2 regions of the Enterocloster citroniae genome follow, and region 2 is predicted to be linked to the other one. Evidence: a T-box and tRNA genes for the amino acid it is inferred to sense, from the RefSeq annotation. Region 2 holds a T-box; the other holds one or more tRNA genes.

Region 1 (9,425 bases), on a different contig from region 2:
CTGTTCCATGTGCTTCCCGATGTGGGTCCGGTACACACCGTATCCATCATACCTACGGGAATCGGAGCAGCAGGCTACACCATGCCCCTTCCTGAAAAGGATGAGATGTTTAATACCAGGGGGCGCATGCTTCAGAATATTATGGTGGACCTGGGCGGACGTATCGCAGAGGAACTGATATTTGACGATATCACCACCGGCGCATCCCAGGACATCAAGCAGGCCACCCAGATCGCCAGGGCCATGGTAACCCAGTACGGTATGTCTGATAAGGTGGGTATGATCCAGTACGGCGGTGATGATAATGAAGTATTTATCGGCCGTGACCTGGCCCACACAAAGTCATACGGCAACGGCGTTGCGGACACCATTGACAGCGAGGTGAAGCGCATCATCGATGACTGTTACCAGAAGGCCACGGATATCATCAAGCAGTACGATTATGTACTCCATTCCTGTGCGGCCCTGCTGATTGAGAAGGAAAAGATCAACCAGGAGGAATTTGAGGCATTGTTCGCTCCTGCACAGTGATCAGTTAATTGTGATCAATCATAAGAGAGACAGGGCGGTTCCCGGAAATGGGAGCCGCCTTCTGTATCCGCTGTCAGCTTTGTTGGGAGCGGGCATCTATGGGGCCTCGGAAACGTACTGGCAAGAGGCGGACAGGTGTTCCTGATCAGAGGAAACGGCTGTATCCTTCTCCTGGCCTTTGTGCTTATGGCAATAAGCGCAATCTTGGCAATGAACCTTTACTGGGAACGCTGGGCGGGAAATTCATAAGCCCCCCTCCTTTGTGTATTTTTACCACAAACATCCAGGAAAATAATTGATCTTTGTGCACACTTTTTCCGCCCCCTGTGCTATTATAATAAATGTAACCCCCCCCAATACATTATATAGTTTTTGCTACACCCCATAAGAAACGAAATACCTTCTCCTGAAAAGCCTGGCTACCCCGCCAGGCTTTTCACTTTGTGGCATCTATGCAAAAACGTCACCATTAAAGCGGTTTTTCTACTATTATTCGCCTTGTGCAAATAAAAAAATTCATATACAATAGATGATGGGAAAATGGATTTAAACAAATAAGGAAAAGGAAATCAACAGTGGGAGACAATATAAACCGACTTATCAACAGAGACGCCCTCTTTTCCTCAGAGACAGAGGATTACCGTTTTCCGGCTGAGCCGGACGCGGATGATGACGTATTACTTCGTATGCGGACCGGTAGGGGCAATGCAGATCATGTATATTATGTGGAGGACAAAGCAGAAGTTGAGATGGCCAAAGTGCTGTCCGATGATTTGTTTGACTATTATGAATATGAAATTACAGTAGGCACCGATCAGGTGCTTTATCACTTTAAAGTTGTATCCGGACAGGATGTCTGCCTTTATAACAGGCTGGGACCCGTGGATGATGGCCAGGCATGTTTTGATTTTAAGATCACACCGGGATTCCACACTCCTGATTGGGCCAAGGGCGCGGTTATGTACCAGATCTATGTGGACCGCTTTTGCAATGGCGACAAGGATAATGACGTGGAGTCATGTGAATATGTTTATATAGGACGCCCGGTACAAAAGATTGAGGATTGGAGCAGGAATCCTTCCGCCATGGATGTGGGATGTTTTTACGGAGGAGATCTTCAGGGAGTATGGGATAAGCTGGATTACATCAAGAGTCTGGGGGTGGAGGTCATTTACCTGAACCCGATTTTTGTATCTCCTTCCAACCACAAATATGACTGCCAGGATTACGAACACATCGATCCCCATTTTGGCAGGATCGTCAAGGACGGCGGAAGCCTGGTGGATAAGAATGCCACGGATAACAAGGGAGCGGAGAAATACATCATCCGCAGCGCGGGCTGGGAAAATCTGGAGGCCAGCGATGCATTTTTTGCAGAGTTTGTCCAGGAGATTCATAAACGGGGTATGAAGATCGTGCTGGACGGCGTATTTAACCACTGTGGTTCTTTTAACAAGTGGCTGGATGCGGAGGAGATCTATAAGAACTCAGGGGACTATGAACCAGGCGCTTATGAGACCAAGGACAGTCCTTACCACAGCTTTTTCCAGTTCCATGACGAGAGGGACCAGGCGTGGCCCTGCAACGCTACCTATGACGGCTGGTGGGGCCATGACACCCTGCCTAAACTGAACTATGAGAATTCCGGAAAACTGGTGGAATATATACTGAACGTTGCAAAGAAATGGGTATCACCGCCCTATTCCATTGACGGCTGGCGGCTGGATGTGGCGGCCGACCTGGGCCACACGGCGGAATACAACCACTCCTTCTGGCGCAGGTTCAGACAGGCGGTCAAGGAAGTGAATCCACAGACCCTTATACTTGCGGAACACTATGGGGATCCGGCAAGCTGGCTGGAGGGAGACCAGTGGGATTCCATCATGAATTATGATGCCTTTATGGAGCCGGTCACATGGTTCCTGACAGGGATGGAAAAACACAGCGACAGCTATAACGGCAGTGTGTGGGGAGACGGAGAGGCGTTCTTTAATGCCATGAAGTACCATATGAGCCGTATGCAGACCAACACAGTGCTCACTGCCATGAACCAGCTGTCCAACCATGACCATTCCAGATTCCTTACAAGGACCAATCAGGTAGTGGGGCGGACCGGCACCTTAGGGCCTGAGAAGGCTTCGGAGAATGTAAAGCTTCCCGTGTTCCGGGAGGCGGTGGTGATCCAGATGACATGGCCGGGCGCTCCCACTTTATATTATGGCGATGAGGCTGGTGTGTGCGGATGGACAGACCCGGACAGCAGAAGGACCTATCCCTGGGGCAGTGAGGACTTGGAATTGATTGAGTTCCACCGCTATATGACAGGCATCCACAACCGGCTTCCCGTGTTCAAGAAGGGCAGTGTAAAGCCTCTTGTGGCAAAGCACCAGCAGATCGCATTCGGCCGCATGTACCGGGAATACCAGGCAGTGACCGTGGTATCCAACAGCCCTGAGATCCAGATGATGGAAATTCCCGTGTGGCAGCTGGGTATCACGGATGATATGATCCTGGGCCGTCCCATACTTACCATGGAGAGCGGTTATAATGCGGGAATCATGATGTACCGGGTTAAAAACGGTTTGTTAAAGGTGAATATGCCGTCTTACAGCGCGGCGGTGTTTATCTCCAAGCCGGAAGATTTTTATCCGGTGGTGGATTCCAGGTTTGCAGATGGGGTTGGGGAAGAAAAGTAGAAGGAACAGAGTACTCCTGACAGGTAGTGTCAGGGGTACTTTTTCCTTCTGGTATCTCCGGAGATTTTTCCTGTGTATGGTGATTTGCATAAATTACGATGAAAATAAAAACAGATCCAAAACATGAGAGAGGGACAGCCGAAACCGGCTGTCCCTCTCTCATTACCTTAAAAATATCGAATTTGTTTTAATGCGGGTGGCCGGACTTGAACCGGCACGGTATCGCTACCGAGGGATTTTAAGTCCCTTGTGTCTGCCTATTCCACCACACCCGCATAAGCACAGGTGTACTTACTGTGCGTGCCACGGCTGAAAACCAGGACCTTTACGCGCAATGCACTGATGTCCTTAAGCTATAACTGACACGCTAGTGGGCGAAGGTGGATTCGAACCACCGAAGCTATAAGCAGCAGATTTACAGTCTGTCCCCTTTGGCCACTCGGGAATTCGCCCAAATATTGCTTTGACAAGCAGTGATTATAATACCACAGACAGGGGGAAAAATCAAGAGGTTTGCACAATTTTTGTACGTATCAGGGTGCATTTTAGGTGCTGGAACAGAGCACGATTCCGGTTGGATGGGGCAGTGGGGAAACGTCCTGAACTGTTACTATAATTTTTAATAAAAAGAGTATTGACAAATAAATAACGAAGTGATATATTAAAAAAGGATTCAGTATCCATTTTTTATTAAATAGTTTGTTTAATAGTTAAATAAAGTCCGGCAGATGCAGATTGCAGACATGAGAATAAGTGCACTTGCAAACGGCTATACACTTTTGTTGGCTAGTTTGTTTAATACATAAACAAATAAATGGAGAACATTTAACAATGGGAAGAGAAGGATTTAAATATCACTGGTGGGGCAAGGGCGATATTGATGCCTCCTTTGGGATCTTCTTTGATGGATTTTCAAAGATCCTGACAGCCACAGGTATCATGACAGTGGTGTTCGGCATGCCGGCGTCCATTGTCATCGGCAAGGTGGTGCCGGGGATCGGACTTGCCATATTCCTGGGAAATCTGTGGTACTTTTTTGAAGCCTCACAGCTGGCCGGCAAGGAAAAGAGGCAGGATGTCACATCCCAGCCCTTTGGGATCGGCGCATCCCAGCTTTCAGGCTGGCTGTATCTGATCATCGGCCCGGTGTACTGGCAGACCAGGGATGCCCAGCTGGCATTCCAGGTAGGACTGGCTGCTGCTTTTATCGGCGGCATGGTAGAGGTGGCTGGCGGTTTTGCAGGGAGATGGATCATCAATAATGTGCCCAACTGCGCGCTTATGGGAAATATGGCCTCATCGGCCATGGTATGGCTGTCCATTGTTGGACTGGCCATGGTGTTTGACAAGCCGGTGTATGGGCTTTTGCCGCTGTTCATTATTATCATCGATTACCTGGGCAAGGCGGATAAGCGGTTTGCCAAGATCCCCTCCGGAGTGGTGGCTATCCTGATCGGCACAGCCGCTGCCTGGGCGGGAGGATACCTGACTTGGGGCCAGTTTGAACAATCCTTTTCCAGTCTTGGGTTTTATCCCCCTTCCCTCAGCCTGGGGGATGTGACGGCTGGATTTAAGGGGATCGTGCCATTTCTTCCGGTGATCATCCCGCTCCAGATCAACAATTTCCTGTCCACTCTTCAGGGGCTGGAATCAGCCAGAATGGCGGGGGATGCATATCCGGAACGCCGGTCCATGATCATGGATGGGGTGTCCACCATTACCGGCTCCCTGTTTGGCAACCCCTTTCCCACCACGGTGTACTTCGGTCATCCGGGCTGGAAGGAGCTGGGGGCAAGGGCGGGATTTTCCCTTGTGAACGGTATCCTTTACCTTGTCATCTGCACCACGGGAATGACCGGGGTGCTGATGGCCCTTATTCCAACAGAGGCTGTGATGGTGCTTCTCATCTTTATCGGTTTTTCAGTGACCGACAGTACGTTCCGGTCCATGGATAAGAAATACTATCAGGTGATATTTTTATCCCTGATGCCCATTCTGTTCCAATACATGCAGACGCTCATCAGCTCGTCCGTGCAGGCGGCAGGGGCAGCCATGGAAAACATATCCTCCGCAACATTTGCCGAGTATTCCGTGCCCATTGAGGGCATCATGTATCTTGGGAACGGTGGTTTCCTCACCAGCCTTTTGCTGGCAGGTCTTCTGGCCTGTGTGGTGGACCGGCGCTACCGGATGGCAGGCGGGTTTGCCCTGGTGATGGCGGGCTGTGCGGCCATAGGAATGATCCATTGTCCGGAGATCGCGCTGCTGTCCGGTCCGGGGATCGTGTTTGGGATCATTTACCTTACGGTTGCCATTTTCCTGTTTTCAAAGGGATATTATTTTGAGCAGCAGACAGAGGAAAAAGGACCGCACCCCATGGTGCAGGATCATATATAATTTTCATTACAGGAGGAAATAAGTATGGGAAAGGCAATACCTTTTTTCAAAAAGGCAGACCTGGATGCATCCATTGGCGTGTTCTTTGATGGATTTTCCAAGGTAATCGTGGCGATCGCCATTTTAGCAGGCACATTTGGGCTGGATGGAAGGACCATCTTCGGCACCATGATGCCGGGTGTATTTCTCACCGTGGTCATCCTAAACGGAGGGCTTTGGCTCTATTACAGGAAGATAGCGGCTGACCGCAACGACCCGAACCTGACCGCGATCCCTGCCGGTCTGCAGGCAGGCCGTATGTTTATCTGGCTTTACAGCATCATGCTTCCGGTATTCATAAGCACAGGCAGCGCGGACCTTGCGTTTAAGACAGGCGTGCTGGCCCATCTGGTGGGCGGGATCATCTTTATTATCGGCGCATTTGTGGTTCCGGTCATCTTAAGGATCGTGCCGGCCGGCGCACTGTTCGGCTCCCTGGCCGGAGGGGCCATGGCATTCCTGATCATGCAGTCCATGAACGGCGTTCTGAAAATGCCTCTGGTGGGATGGCTGTCCCTGATGGTACTGTTTGTGATCTATCTGGGCAAGGTGGAGGTTAAGCTTCCCGCAGCCCTTATAGCCATTGTGATCGGCTCTGTTGTGGCGTGGATCAGCGGTGTCATGGGATTTGGCGCAGTGACGGAATCCCTGAGTAACCTGAGTTTCTACATACCACTCCCGGTACTGGACATTTTTAACCCTGACGTTATCAGCGCCATGATCCCATTCCTGCCCATTATCATTGTGTTTTCCCTGAATGAGGTCATCACAGGGATCCAGGCAGTGGAGCAGGCCAAGGAATGCGGCGATACCTTTTTTACAACAACCAAACCCCTTGTGCTGTGCGGTGTGGCCAGCATTGTGGGGGCATGCTTTGGAAATCCTCTGGCCGTGGGCCTGTACTGGGGATATCCGGGATGGAAGAAAATGGAATCCGGAACGGGATATCATCTTGGAATCGTTGCCCTGTATGCTCTGGTGGGACTGACCGGACTTTCAGCCATCATCAATGCTTTTATCCCTGAAGCGGTGGTTCTGCCTATTCTGGTATTTGTAGGAATATCCAGTTATTCCCAGGCTTTTGAGGTGGTGGATAAAAAGTATTATCCGGCGGTCATCATGGCTTCCCTGCCGGTTGTCATGGACTTTATTGTGGACAACATGAAGGAAGGCGCCCTTCCCGGATTTACGGCCTTTGACCCCGGCTCTGCATTTGTGGGACTTCTGGTGGGCTGTGTTTTCGTATTTATCATAGACAACAATTGGAAAAATGCCTCCATTACCAATGGGGCGGCCCTGGCCCTGACAGCAATTGGAATGATCCATTCCCCGGGGATACTGGGCACGGAAGGATATGCGCCGGATATGGGATTTATTCAGGTGTACATTGTGCTGATCATTGTATTTGCAGTAATGCATGTCACAGGTTTTAACAGGAAAAAAGCTTGAATCAGGAGGAAGTAAAGGTGAAGACACTTGTAATTATAGGAGCGGCAAGAAAAAACGGGCATACGCGCCAGATGGTGGATCTGTTTCTGGAGCACCTGGATGGTGAAAAGGAGATCATCGATGCCTACCGCACGGAAGTAAAGCCCTGTGTGGACTGCCGGTTCTGCTGGAAAAAGAAGGAATGTGCCATCAAGGACGGCATGCAGGAAATCTATCAGAAACTGGAGGAAGCGGACAACATCATCCTGGCCTCCCCCATGTATTTCCACTCCATCACAGGGAGGATGAAGTCCCTGATCGACCGTTTCCAGGTGTATTGGGCAGGTCATGTGAGAAATGATATGCCGGAAACATTTTTGCGCAAAGGCGCCATACTGATGGTGGGCGGCGCTCCCTCCTTTGAGAACCAGTTCCTGGGCGGGGAGATCGTGCTTAAGAACCTGTTAAATGATCTGAGCACAGAGTGTCTGGGCCAGGTCTGTCTGCCAAACAGCGACAGGGACAGTCTTGAAACCAGGCCTGATATCGCGGCGCAGGTTATTGCTTTGGCGGAAAAGATGAATCGGGCAGTAAAATAAGCCGTCCTGAACAGTTACAATAAAACAAACATAAATAGGAGGAATTATCATGCAGGGTTACACTTACACAAAGGGAGAGCATTATCCGGTAGAACATTTGGTTTTTAAGGTAGCGCCGGAGGACGTGGAGCATTATCTGGCGGTTGACCATGAGATCTGGACTTTAAAGGAGGCATATGCGCCTGGATTTGACCATATCCCCTTCCTTTACAAAGAGGTTTGGGTCAATGACAACAAGCCGGGCGAAATCCACTTCATCTTTGTCTGGGAGAGCATTGAGTCCTGGAGAAAGATCGATGACAAGGAATACCAGGCTAAACTGATCAAGGAGTTTGACGAGAAGTTCGGCCGGCCTTACGAGTTCATCCGCTGCGTGCAGAATGAGGAGAACTTCGGCGTTCACCGTGTGAGCCGTTTTGAGAGAATCTAGTAAAGGAGCGAGGAAAAGAATATGAGATTTGAAGATAAAGTAGTGATCGTTACCGGCGCAAGCTCCGGTATCGGTGAGGGAGTTGCCAGGAAATTCCTGGATGAGGGCGCTTTGGTTGTGGGATGCGGCATTGAGCCTGAGATGCATATTGAGAGCAGCAGGGCCATCTATGTACAGGCCAACCTTACTGAGTTTGCCCAGGCGCAGCATGTGGTGGAGGAAGCAGTGAAGGCATTCGGCAGGGTGAATAAGCTGGTGTGCTGCGCAGGGGTTACCTTTGTGGGTTCCCTGGAGACAACGGATTATGACACCTTTATGAGGGAGCTTTCCATTAACATGGGCGGCGTGTTCAATATGTGCAAGGCAGCCATTTCCGAGCTTAAGAAGCAGGAAGGTTCCACCATTGTGAACGTGGGATCCGACCTGGGAGTGCGTCCCATTCCGGAGCGCATCGGCTACTGCCCGTCCAAGGCTGGCGTTATCATGCTGACTAAATGCATTGCCCTGGAGTATGCTCCGTCCATCCGTGTGAATGCCATCCTTCCGGGACTGGTGCGCACACCTATGATCGAGCAGAGGTTTACAGAGGCAGAGGATCCAAAGGCTCTGGAAGAGTCATACGCAAGCCTGTACCCCCTGCACAAGATGGGGAAGATCGAGGATATGGCCAATGCCATTGCATTCCTGTCCAGCGATGAAAGCGGGTTTATCACAGGAGAGATCATGCAGGTCTGCGGCGGCAGTCTGATTTAAGGAGGAATGACATGGCAACATCTTTATTTAAAATGCCTTTTGATATTGAAAAGACCAGGGTGAAGCAGATCTACAGAAGCAGCTCCCTGGACCAGGCGCAGGTGGAAACCATAACATGTGAGGAGATGAAGGAAATCTACGGGGACCTGAAGTTTGAGGCTCTCCACGAGGACCGTCCCTATACATATACGTCCCTGGTCACATCCATTGACGGCAGGATCGCATTTACGGACGCACCCCAGGGGCCCCTCATTGCAAAGCTGAACAAGTATGACGGGGATGGGGCCGGCGCCGACTGGTGGATCCTCAACATGCTCAGGGCCGTGTCTGACGGAGATATCATTGGTGCGGGCACCATGAATGCGGAGAGTGACTATACGGCCCATGTGTTCTCGCAGCAGCTGGAGGATGCAAGGGTGGCGGCCGGCATGGAGCCGGTCCCATGGAATATCATCTCATCCCTGGATGCAACAGACATTCCTTTTGACCATGTACTGTTTAAAACAAAGGAAGTTCCCGTGATGATCAGCACCAGCGCTGCCGGTGTTCCTG
Region 2 (9,425 bases):
GCAAAATCATCCGCCCGGCCTATTTGTCAGATCCTAACCGCTGATTCCCTGCACCTCATCCACCGGCATGGAAAATGCGACCGCATGTTCCCCGGTCTCCTGCAGTACCGTCTCGCAGATCGCCTTGAGTATGGGCTGTTTTCCGGAAACAGGGGTAAGGATAAGGAGGATGGCCTTTTCCTGGGAAAGGGTCAGGCCGAAGAGCTTCTTTCCCTCATCGGTGCCGATCTCCCTGGCTTTTACAAGGGTGCCACCGTGGCAGCCGGCCTTTCTGGCAGCCTCCATGACCGGTGTGGACAGATCCGTATTGATAACTGTGGCGATTAATTCGTAGTGTTTGCTGTCTGGCATAGATGTATCCTCCTTAGCACAAGCTGTGATCTGTGTCTGGGATGTATCCCAATCCTTTAGAAAATTGGAAGCAGCAATACTGATTCCTGAAAGCGGGATGGAAAATGCAATTCCATGTCCTGGCTTGTCAAACTCCATCTTGTGTTTTAGAGCCTCCATTGCCTGATGGGCATCGGTGCCGGTTGCGATTCCCAGAACCAGATCCTTTTCCGGTTCATCCAGTCCCAGGCAGTCCATGATGGCGGAGCTGGCAGTTCCGTGTCCCCTGACTGCCAGAAGGATTTCCAGGTGGTGTTCATGGAAAATGGATGCAGCCTTGTTGCCCTTGCCCCGGTCCACAATGGCGGCCATCCATCTGATACTATTCATGTTCATCGGAGTCCTCCTTTTCTAATTCGATAAATTCACTGTTCATATCAACGTAGGACAGCCGTGAATCGCTTTTTGCCCTTTTCGTCTTGATCTCATAGGATAAGCCGATAAATTGTATGATAATAAGGGGCGTCATGGCCACCATGGCCACAATGCCGAATGCATCTGTCAGGATATTCCCGCCCAGCGCTTCGCATGCGCCCATTGCAAAGGGGAGCAGGAAGGTTGCGGTCATGGGACCGGATGCAACACCGCCAGAGTCAAATGCAATGGAAGTAAAGACAGGAGGAACCACAAATGACAGCCCCAGGGCCAGAGCATAGCCGGGTAAGAGCAGGCTCATAAGAGGGAGTCCGGTCATGACCCGAAGCATGGATAATCCCAGGGAAAGAGCCATTCCAACGGACAGGCCTTTCATCATGGTTGCCTCGGATATGGTGCCGCCCGTCACCTCCGCAACCTGCTTGTTTAACACCTGCACGGCAGGTTCCGCCTTTACAATGTAAAAACCAATGAGCATGGCGATGGGGATCAGGACCCACCGGTAGGAAAGGGAAGCGATCTGCTTGCCCAGGTAACTGCCCGCGGGCATGAACCCTACGTTGACCCCTGTGAGGAACAGCGTCAGTCCAATATAAGAGTATAACATTCCCACCAGGATCTTCACAACCTGTCTTTTACGCATTTTTAAGAAAAAGATTTGGAAAATGATAAAGAATATCAGGATGGGGAACAGGGCGGTAAATACCTCCATGGCGTATTCGGGCAGCTCATTCTGAAAGGCCAGCCATAAATCCTGGGAATTGCTGATGGAGGGAATAACCGTTGGCTCATAGGTGCCTGAGGATGACTGGTAGATAAAACCCAGGATCATAACCGAAAGGATGGGACCGATGGAGCACAGGGCAACAAGGCCGAAGCTGTCACTGTCCTGATTTTTCCCCTGGCCGATGGAGGACAGACCCATGCCAAGAGCCATGATAAAGGGAACTGTTATGGGGCCGGTGGTCACGCCTCCGGAGTCAAATGCCACTGCAAGAAAGTCACCTGGAATATAGAAGGCCATGATGAACAGAATGAGATAGCAGACCATAAGAATATGGGACAGGCTCCATCCGAAAAGGGAGCGGAGGAATGCCAGGGCCAGAAACAGACCCACGCCTGCGGCTACGGTGAGGATCAGTACCATGTCAGGTACGGCCGGCGTCTGTCCTGCCAGGACCTGAAGGTCCGGTTCGGCAACGGTTACAATTGCGCCCATGATAATACATGCCAGTATGATGATTGGAAGTCGTTTCGCCTTGGCCAGCTGTGCCCCTACCTTTTCCCCGATGGGCATCATGGCCATATCTACCCCCAGTGTGAAAAATCCCATACCTATAATAAGGAAAGCGGCCCCTGCCAAAAACAGCATCAGCGGGTCCAGGGGAATGGGGGCAATGGTGATTCCAAGTATCAATACGATACAGGTAACGGGCAGCACAGATGATAGGGATTCTGTGATTTTTTCTTTGAGTTTCTGATTCAATAAGTTACCTCCTGTTGTCCGTTATTTTGTTTTAGGATATGCCTTATATAAAGCTTAGCATAGGGACAACGGTCAAAGCAAGTGAATGGGGCGTTAGAAAAATGTTAAGAAAAGATAAAGATTGAATGTGGGGAAAGGGCGTAGTATAATAAATCCATTGTAAAAAAGAAAATGGGAGAACCGGGACATGACATTTTATAATAAGGAAGGAATGCCGGCAGCGTATCTGGATAAGGACAGGGAGCACATCTACCTGTTTGACGGAACGCCAGCGGCCTATATTGTTGAAGGAGCTGTTTACAGTTTTGAAGGATTACAGTACGGTTGGTTTGACAGGGGATGGATCCGTGACCTGGAAGGTTACTGCGTCCTTTTCACAGATGAGGCGCGTATCGGAGGTCCGGCCAAACCTTCCAGACATGAGACGCCGGCCAAGTGGGCTAAGGCGGCTAAGCCCCACCGGCATGCCCGGACAGCCCGGTGCGCCAGAACCCCTTATAAAGCGGCCTGGTCAGAGATGACAGCAGCTGACTTTTTTCGCCTGTAGAGGTTGACACTGTCATGGAAATGTGCTAAATTATGCTTTAGTGCAAATACGCAGAAAGGGAATAGTAGATAACCCTATGGATACAGAGAGCCGGCGGCTGGTGTGAGCCGGTGACAGAAGGTTGTTGAACTGGCCCTGGAGTAGCCTGGCCCAAAGGAGATGTCCCATCGGGATCGGATCTCAGTAGGACAGGACGGAACCCTTACCGTTATAAGAGGAACAAGTGCATGCGTCAGAAGGCATGAACCAGAGTGGTACCGCGCGAGGACATTGGCTTTGCGTCTCTAGAGGATAGAGATGCAGGGCTTTTTTATATCATAGGAGATTTCTCTGGAGTTCCCTATGATATAAAAAACGCTCCGCCGGAACCGCACTGCGGGTAAGAAGTCCCGAATGTTATATGGTTCACCTGCCCTGAGATAACCAATGGAGGAATGAAATTATGGCAACACAGTACAATCACAGCGCGATTGAGAAAAAGTGGCGTGAAAACTGGGAGGAAAAGCCCATCAATGTCAATGATGGCAAGAAAGAAAAGTATTATTGTCTGGATATGTTCCCATATCCGTCAGGCAGCGGCCTTCATGTGGGCCACTGGAGGGGATATGTAATCTCCGATGTGTGGAGCAGATACCAGCTGTTAAAGGGAAAATATGTGATCCATCCCATGGGCTGGGACGCATTCGGCCTTCCTGCTGAGAACTACGCGATCAAGATGGGGGTTCATCCGGCTAAGTCCACGGAAGCCAACATTTCCAATATTAAAAAGCAGATCAAACAGATTGCCGCCATTTATGACTGGGATATGGAGGTCAACACCACGGACCCTGATTTCTACAAGTGGACCCAGTGGATCTTTGTACAGATGTTCAAAAAGGGCCTGGCCTATGAGAAGGAGTTCCCTATTAACTGGTGTCCTTCCTGTAAGACCGGCCTTGCCAATGAGGAAGTGGTAAACGGCTGCTGCGAGCGCTGCGGCACTGCCGTGACCAAAAAGAACCTGCGCCAGTGGATGTTAAAGATCACTGCCTATGCAGAGCGCCTGTTAAATGACCTGGACAAGCTGGACTGGCCTGAGAAAGTTAAGAAGATGCAGACAGACTGGATTGGTAAATCCTATGGCGCAGAGGTGGATTTCCCCATTGATGGACGTGAGGAGAAGATCACGGTCTACACCACAAGACCGGACACCCTGTACGGCGCCACCTTTATGGTGCTTGCCCCTGAGCACGAGCTGGCCAAGAGCCTGGCCACGGATGAGACCAGGGAGGCGGTTGAACAGTATATTTTTGATTCCTCCATGCGCTCCAATGTAGACCGTATGCAGGCCAAGGATAAGACGGGCGTGTTTACAGGCAGCTATGCCATCAACCCGTTAAACGGCGCAAAGACACCCATCTGGCTGTCCGACTATGTACTTTCAGACTACGGCACGGGAGCCATCATGTGCGTGCCTGCCCATGACGACAGGGACTTTGAGTTTGCAAAGAAATTCGGCCTTCCCATTGTACAGGTTATTGCAAAGGACGGCGTTGAGATCGAAGATATGACCGAGGCGTACACGGAGGCAAGCGGCATCATGATCAATTCCGGTGACTGGAATGGCATGGAGTCAGCTGTCCTTAAAAAGGAAGCGCCCCATATGATCGAGGAAAAGGGATTCGGCCACAAGACGGTTAACTATAAGCTGCGCGACTGGGTATTTTCGCGCCAGCGCTACTGGGGAGAGCCCATCCCCATTATCCACTGCCCCAAGTGCGGCTGCGTGCCTGTGCCTGAGGAAGAGCTTCCCTTAAGGCTTCCCGAGGTGGAGAGCTATCAGCCTACCGGAACAGGAGAATCACCTCTGGCAGCCATTGACCAGTGGGTGAATACCACCTGCCCGGTTTGCGGGGCGCCTGCCAAACGTGAAACCAACACCATGCCCCAGTGGGCTGGTTCCTCCTGGTATTTCCTGCGCTATGTGGACAGCCATAATAAAGAGGAACTTGTATCCAGGGAAAAGGCAGACAAGTACCTGCCGGTTGATATGTATATCGGCGGTGTAGAGCATGCAGTGCTCCATCTGCTGTACTCACGTTTTTACACAAAATTCCTGTGTGACATCGGGGCCATTGATTTTGACGAACCCTTTAAGAAGCTGTTTAACCAGGGCATGATCACGGGCAAAAACGGAATCAAGATGAGTAAGTCCAAAGGCAACGTGGTATCCCCTGACGATCTGGTAAGGGACTATGGCTGTGATTCCTTAAGGCTGTATGAATTGTTTGTGGGACCGCCTGAACTGGATGCAGAGTGGGACGACAGGGGGATCGAAGGCGTTTCCAGGTTCCTGAACCGATTCTGGAACCTTGTGATGGACAACAAAGACAAGGAGATAGAGGCTACCAGGGAAATGATCAAGCTGCGCCATAAACTGGTATACGATATTGAGTACCGCTTTAACCAGTTCAGCCTGAATACGGTTATCTCCGGTTTTATGGAATACAACAACAAGATGATCGATCTGGCAAAGAAGGAGGGCGGCATTGACAAGGAGACACTGAGGACATTTGTCATTCTCCTGGCACCCTTTGCTCCTCATATCGGAGAAGAACTGTGGCAGCAGCTGGGCGGCACGGACAGCGTATTCCATGCCCAGTGGCCGGAATGTGACGAGGAAGCCATGAAGGATGATGAGATTGAGGTGGCGGTCCAGGTAAATGGCAAGACCCGTTCCGTGATCCAACTGCCCGCCGACATTTCCAAAGAGGATGCGCTGGCAGCCGGCAGGGAAGCTGTTAAGGACAAGCTGGCCGGTAATATTGTAAAGGAAATCTACGTACCGGGCAAGATCATCAATATTGTCTGCAAATAAAAGCGGTCGCGGATTATGTAACAGAGATTGATAAAAGGAATGGCATGCCGTGTTGTCTGCGGCATGCCATTCCTTGTGCTGTCCTGTTCAATCGGTTCCCTGACCGGAAGCTGAAACCCAGGATCAGAATTTCAGTATCTTGTCCACGTCTGCTGTAAATACAGTGGCGCCTCCAACCTTGACGCCCTTTAATGTATCCACAAACATCTGACCGTTATATTCGGATACCTGGCGTTCCTCCACCCGTTCCGTACAGCTGTTCTTTATATATTCCAGAATTTCCTTTTCCCGTTCTTTTTCAATGCACACCATCAGTGTGATGTTCTTTTTGTTCAGATACAGTCCCTCGGTACAGAACTTGGTAGCCAGTATCCGGTGCCTGATGAATTCCCTGGAAAGCCGTTCGTAGTCAACTTCCTGAATGATGATGATCAATAACTGCATATGCGCGCCTCCTTTCAAGAAATCACCTGAAAATAGGATCCTTGAATGTAATGTTGGATTTATTATAGGCCGGTCTTAGGATATGTTCAAGTTAAATTTTATTAACAATTTTTTGGGTCGGAATCAGGTTCCTTACAAAGCGAATTGTAAGAAAAAAGAAATACCAATTATAACCGGTGCAGGTTATAATAGGAAAAGAAATTTTATGTTAAGAGAGATTCCATATGAAGAGGAGATTCCATATGAAACGGTATAGAAGAATGGCGGTCCTGGCAATGGCGGTCCTGGCAGCGGCAGTCCCGGCAGCGGCGCCACCAGGGCAAACAGCCGGTACGGCGTATGCAGCAGTCCTGGGGCAGGGGGTGCAGGGCGCTGATAAGGGAGGAGGCCCCGGGGTGGTGGAGATCAGCCGGGATACAAAGGCTCCGGCCGTGGTGGACGGCGTGATTCAGCCCCAGAATTTGGAAGCTGCCAGGGAGGCGGACCAGATGATCGTGGTGGTGGGCACCGGCGGGTGCAATGCAGATACTTACTATTACGCCAAGTCTGAAGATTCCTTTGAACTGGTGTGGAAAGAGGCATCCGTTGTGGGACGGGGAGGCATCACCTCGGATAAAGGGGAAGGGGATGGCAAGACCCCGTCCGGCACCTATGGTTTTACCATGGCCTTTGGCCTGAAGGAGGATCCCGGCAGCATGCTTCCCTATCATAAGGTGGTAAAGGGGGATTACTGGGTGGATGATCCCTCCAGCTCTTACTATAATCAGCTGGTGAATACGTCCGTGACTTCCCGGTCCTGGAACTCGGCTGAGAATCTGGCGGCAGCCTCTCCCTACTATAATTATGCCCTTGCGCTGGACTATAATTCGGACCGTGTGCCGGGAAAGGGATCGGCTATTTTCCTTCACTGTTTTACCGCATCAGCGGATAATGGTTCTGCAGGCTGCATCCGGCTTCCTGAATCCAGGGCCAAGGAATTGGTGCAGACAGCCACGGAGAAGACCAGGATCGTGATCGCCGCTGATATAACTCAGCTGAAATGATAAACATATGATTCGGACACAGGGTCCGAATCATTGAGTTGGATCATTTGATATTTTCTAAGGCAGGGGGCGCCTGATCAGCGCGGCCCTGCCATTTTTTTTGACAACATTTTCAGCATATCCAGTTTCTTCTTTTCAGTAGAGGGCATGCCTGAACTTAAGATGGTTACAAGGAGAGCTGTCTCCTTGTCATTAAACTGGATCCCCTTTTGCCTGGCTTCCAGATTAATGGACATGAACGCCTCCATCAGCTTGTTTTTTTCCGTGTGTTCAATGCGGTCCGCAAATTCTGTGAGCAGGGCAAGCTTTTCCTTGCTCATGGATTTCAGGCGTGGATCTTTTTTCCAGTTTGCATCCATACTGTTATGTATCCTTTCTTAAATAAGATGTGATTACGACATGGCCTGGAACGCGGTCATCATCATTTCCATGGTCTCGAAACGGGACTGCTGTTCCGGTGTCAGGAACCTGCGCATCTGGTCCATGGGAGTCTGGCCGTCCATGAAATTCTGGGCCATATCGATCATATCCCGTTCCATGGGATTGCCGTAGGGCCGTATGGCTTTCAGAAGATCCCGCAAAGACCCGGTCCCTTCCGAACTTTCCAGGGAGCATATGCCCATGGAAGCCACTTCCTCGGTTTCAAAAAGTTCAACTGTCTTTCGCAGCTCCTGCGCCTTTACAAAAAGGGATATGGCTTTTTGTTCCTGCACGCCCAGGTAGGGGAGGGCAGCCTTTATCATCTGCAGATGGTGGTCCCCTATGAGATAATCCAAATCAGTAAGTTTATAGTCATCAGATGGGTTCATATCTTTCCACCGGCCTTTTCATTCTTTGCTTAAGTTTATGCAAAGGGACGGCAAACAATGCCACATATTTGAGTTGGGAAGTGATTGGATGCGCCAAAGCCTGGACACTGCATATATTAATAATATGGAAGGAGAGTGAGATCCATGTATAGCCGTTTAGTGATCGATGGAAACGCGGTTTATGAGATAGATGATGAATGTTTGAAAAGAAAGCAGGGCAGAAAAGGATATGGAGGCAAGAACCGGGGAACCGGCAATGCCTATGGATCTCCTGGTTCTGCAGGCTCTGAAAAATAGAAAAAACAGGGAGTGATGAAGCCACTCCCTGTTTTATTTGTCTTTTGTAGAGGATTCTCAGAGGTGGGAATTAGCAGCAGAAGCCGCCACCGCCGCCACCACAGCAGCACAGAAGCAGGATGATCCAAATAAAATCACAGCCGCTTCCACTTCCGCAACCACATCCACAACCGCCTCCGCAGTTGTTGTGGTCAAAGCATCCACCGCCGCCTCCGCCACAGCAGCACAGAATCAGGATGAGCCAGATCAGGTTGCACCCGTTTCCTCCTGTTCCACATCCACATCCACAGTCACAACCGCAGTTTGTTGCTGCTACATCACTCATGTTAGTTCCTCCATATAAAGTTTAATTACACTGTATCATATGAACCCCTGCTTGCTCATGTTTCCTGGTTTTCAAATATTTTTATAAAATTTTAAATGGTACAACCAGCCAATCTATAGTATAATCATGAAAGCATTAAAGAAAAGGGGCTTATAAGATGGATAAGAGCAGATTATATTACCAGACTCCCTATGTGAAGTCTTTTATGTGTACCATAGAACAGTGTGAGAAAAGCGGGAAAGGCACCTGGCTGGCTGTTCTCAATCAGACAGGCTTTTATCCCGAGGGAGGAGGACAGCCCTTTGACACAGGAACGCTGAACGGGGTTGCCGTGCTTTCCGTGCATGAAAGGGGGGATGTGATCATTCATGAGCTGGCAGCGCCCCTGGAACCGGGAACACTGGCAGAGGGCATCATTGACTGGCAGAAGCGGTATGACAACATGCAGCAGCACACAGGGGAGCACATCCTGTCCGGGCTGGTCCACAGGCGGTTTGGATATGATAATGTAGGGTTCCATATGGGGTCGGAGGAAGTGACCGTGGATTTTAACGGCCCCATCACTCCGGAACAGCTGGATCAGCTGGAGAATGAAGCCAACCAGGCAGTGTATGACAATGTCCCGGTAAAGGTTCTGTATCCTGACAAGGAGGAACTGGATTCCTTGGATTACAGAAGCAAGAAGGAACTGACCGGACTGGTGCGGATCGTGGAAATACCGGATGCGGATATGTGCGCCTGCTGCGGAACACATGTAGAAAATACAGGAGAAGTGGGCATCATTAAGATAAGGAGCATGATCCACTACAAAGGCGGCGTCCGCATTTTTCTGCTCTGCGGCCGCAGGGCCCT

The links. The T-box of region 2 lies ahead of leuS (leucine--tRNA ligase). A T-box ahead of a tRNA ligase gene usually reads a tRNA of that ligase, here a tRNA-Leu.
Region 1: it has a tRNA-Leu gene. The T-box ahead of leuS (leucine--tRNA ligase) is inferred to sense a tRNA for this amino acid. The anticodon was not compared.

Annotation. Positions count from the first base shown of each region.
Region 1 covers NZ_JBEPLZ010000006.1:285,563-294,987, reverse strand. The annotation lists gene ftsH (ATP-dependent zinc metalloprotease FtsH) at 1-531, shown strand, start outside; gene ABID13_RS10755 (glycoside hydrolase family 13 protein) at 1,107-3,227, shown strand; tRNA gene ABID13_RS10750 (tRNA-Leu) at 3,419-3,502, opposite strand; tRNA gene ABID13_RS10745 (tRNA-Tyr) at 3,599-3,680, opposite strand; gene ABID13_RS10740 (SulP family inorganic anion transporter) at 4,059-5,624, shown strand; gene ABID13_RS10735 (hypothetical protein) at 5,649-7,112, shown strand; gene ABID13_RS10730 (flavodoxin family protein) at 7,130-7,690, shown strand; gene ABID13_RS10725 (TIGR03792 family protein) at 7,740-8,120, shown strand; gene ABID13_RS10720 (SDR family NAD(P)-dependent oxidoreductase) at 8,142-8,873, shown strand; gene ABID13_RS10715 (dihydrofolate reductase family protein) at 8,885-9,425, shown strand, end outside.
Region 2 covers NZ_JBEPLZ010000003.1:338,461-347,885, forward strand. The annotation lists gene ABID13_RS05525 (P-II family nitrogen regulator) at 34-726, opposite strand; gene ABID13_RS05530 (DUF1538 domain-containing protein) at 713-2,251, opposite strand; gene ABID13_RS05535 (4-fold beta flower protein) at 2,439-2,798, shown strand; T-box leader at 2,841-3,087, shown strand; gene leuS (leucine--tRNA ligase) at 3,241-5,655, shown strand; gene ABID13_RS05545 (cyclic-di-AMP receptor) at 5,779-6,099, opposite strand; gene ABID13_RS05550 (L,D-transpeptidase family protein) at 6,342-7,142, shown strand; gene ABID13_RS05555 (hypothetical protein) at 7,220-7,501, opposite strand; gene ABID13_RS05560 (hypothetical protein) at 7,535-7,951, opposite strand; gene ABID13_RS05565 (hypothetical protein) at 8,096-8,248, shown strand; gene ABID13_RS05570 (hypothetical protein) at 8,319-8,573, opposite strand; gene ABID13_RS05575 (alanyl-tRNA editing protein) at 8,731-9,425, shown strand, end outside.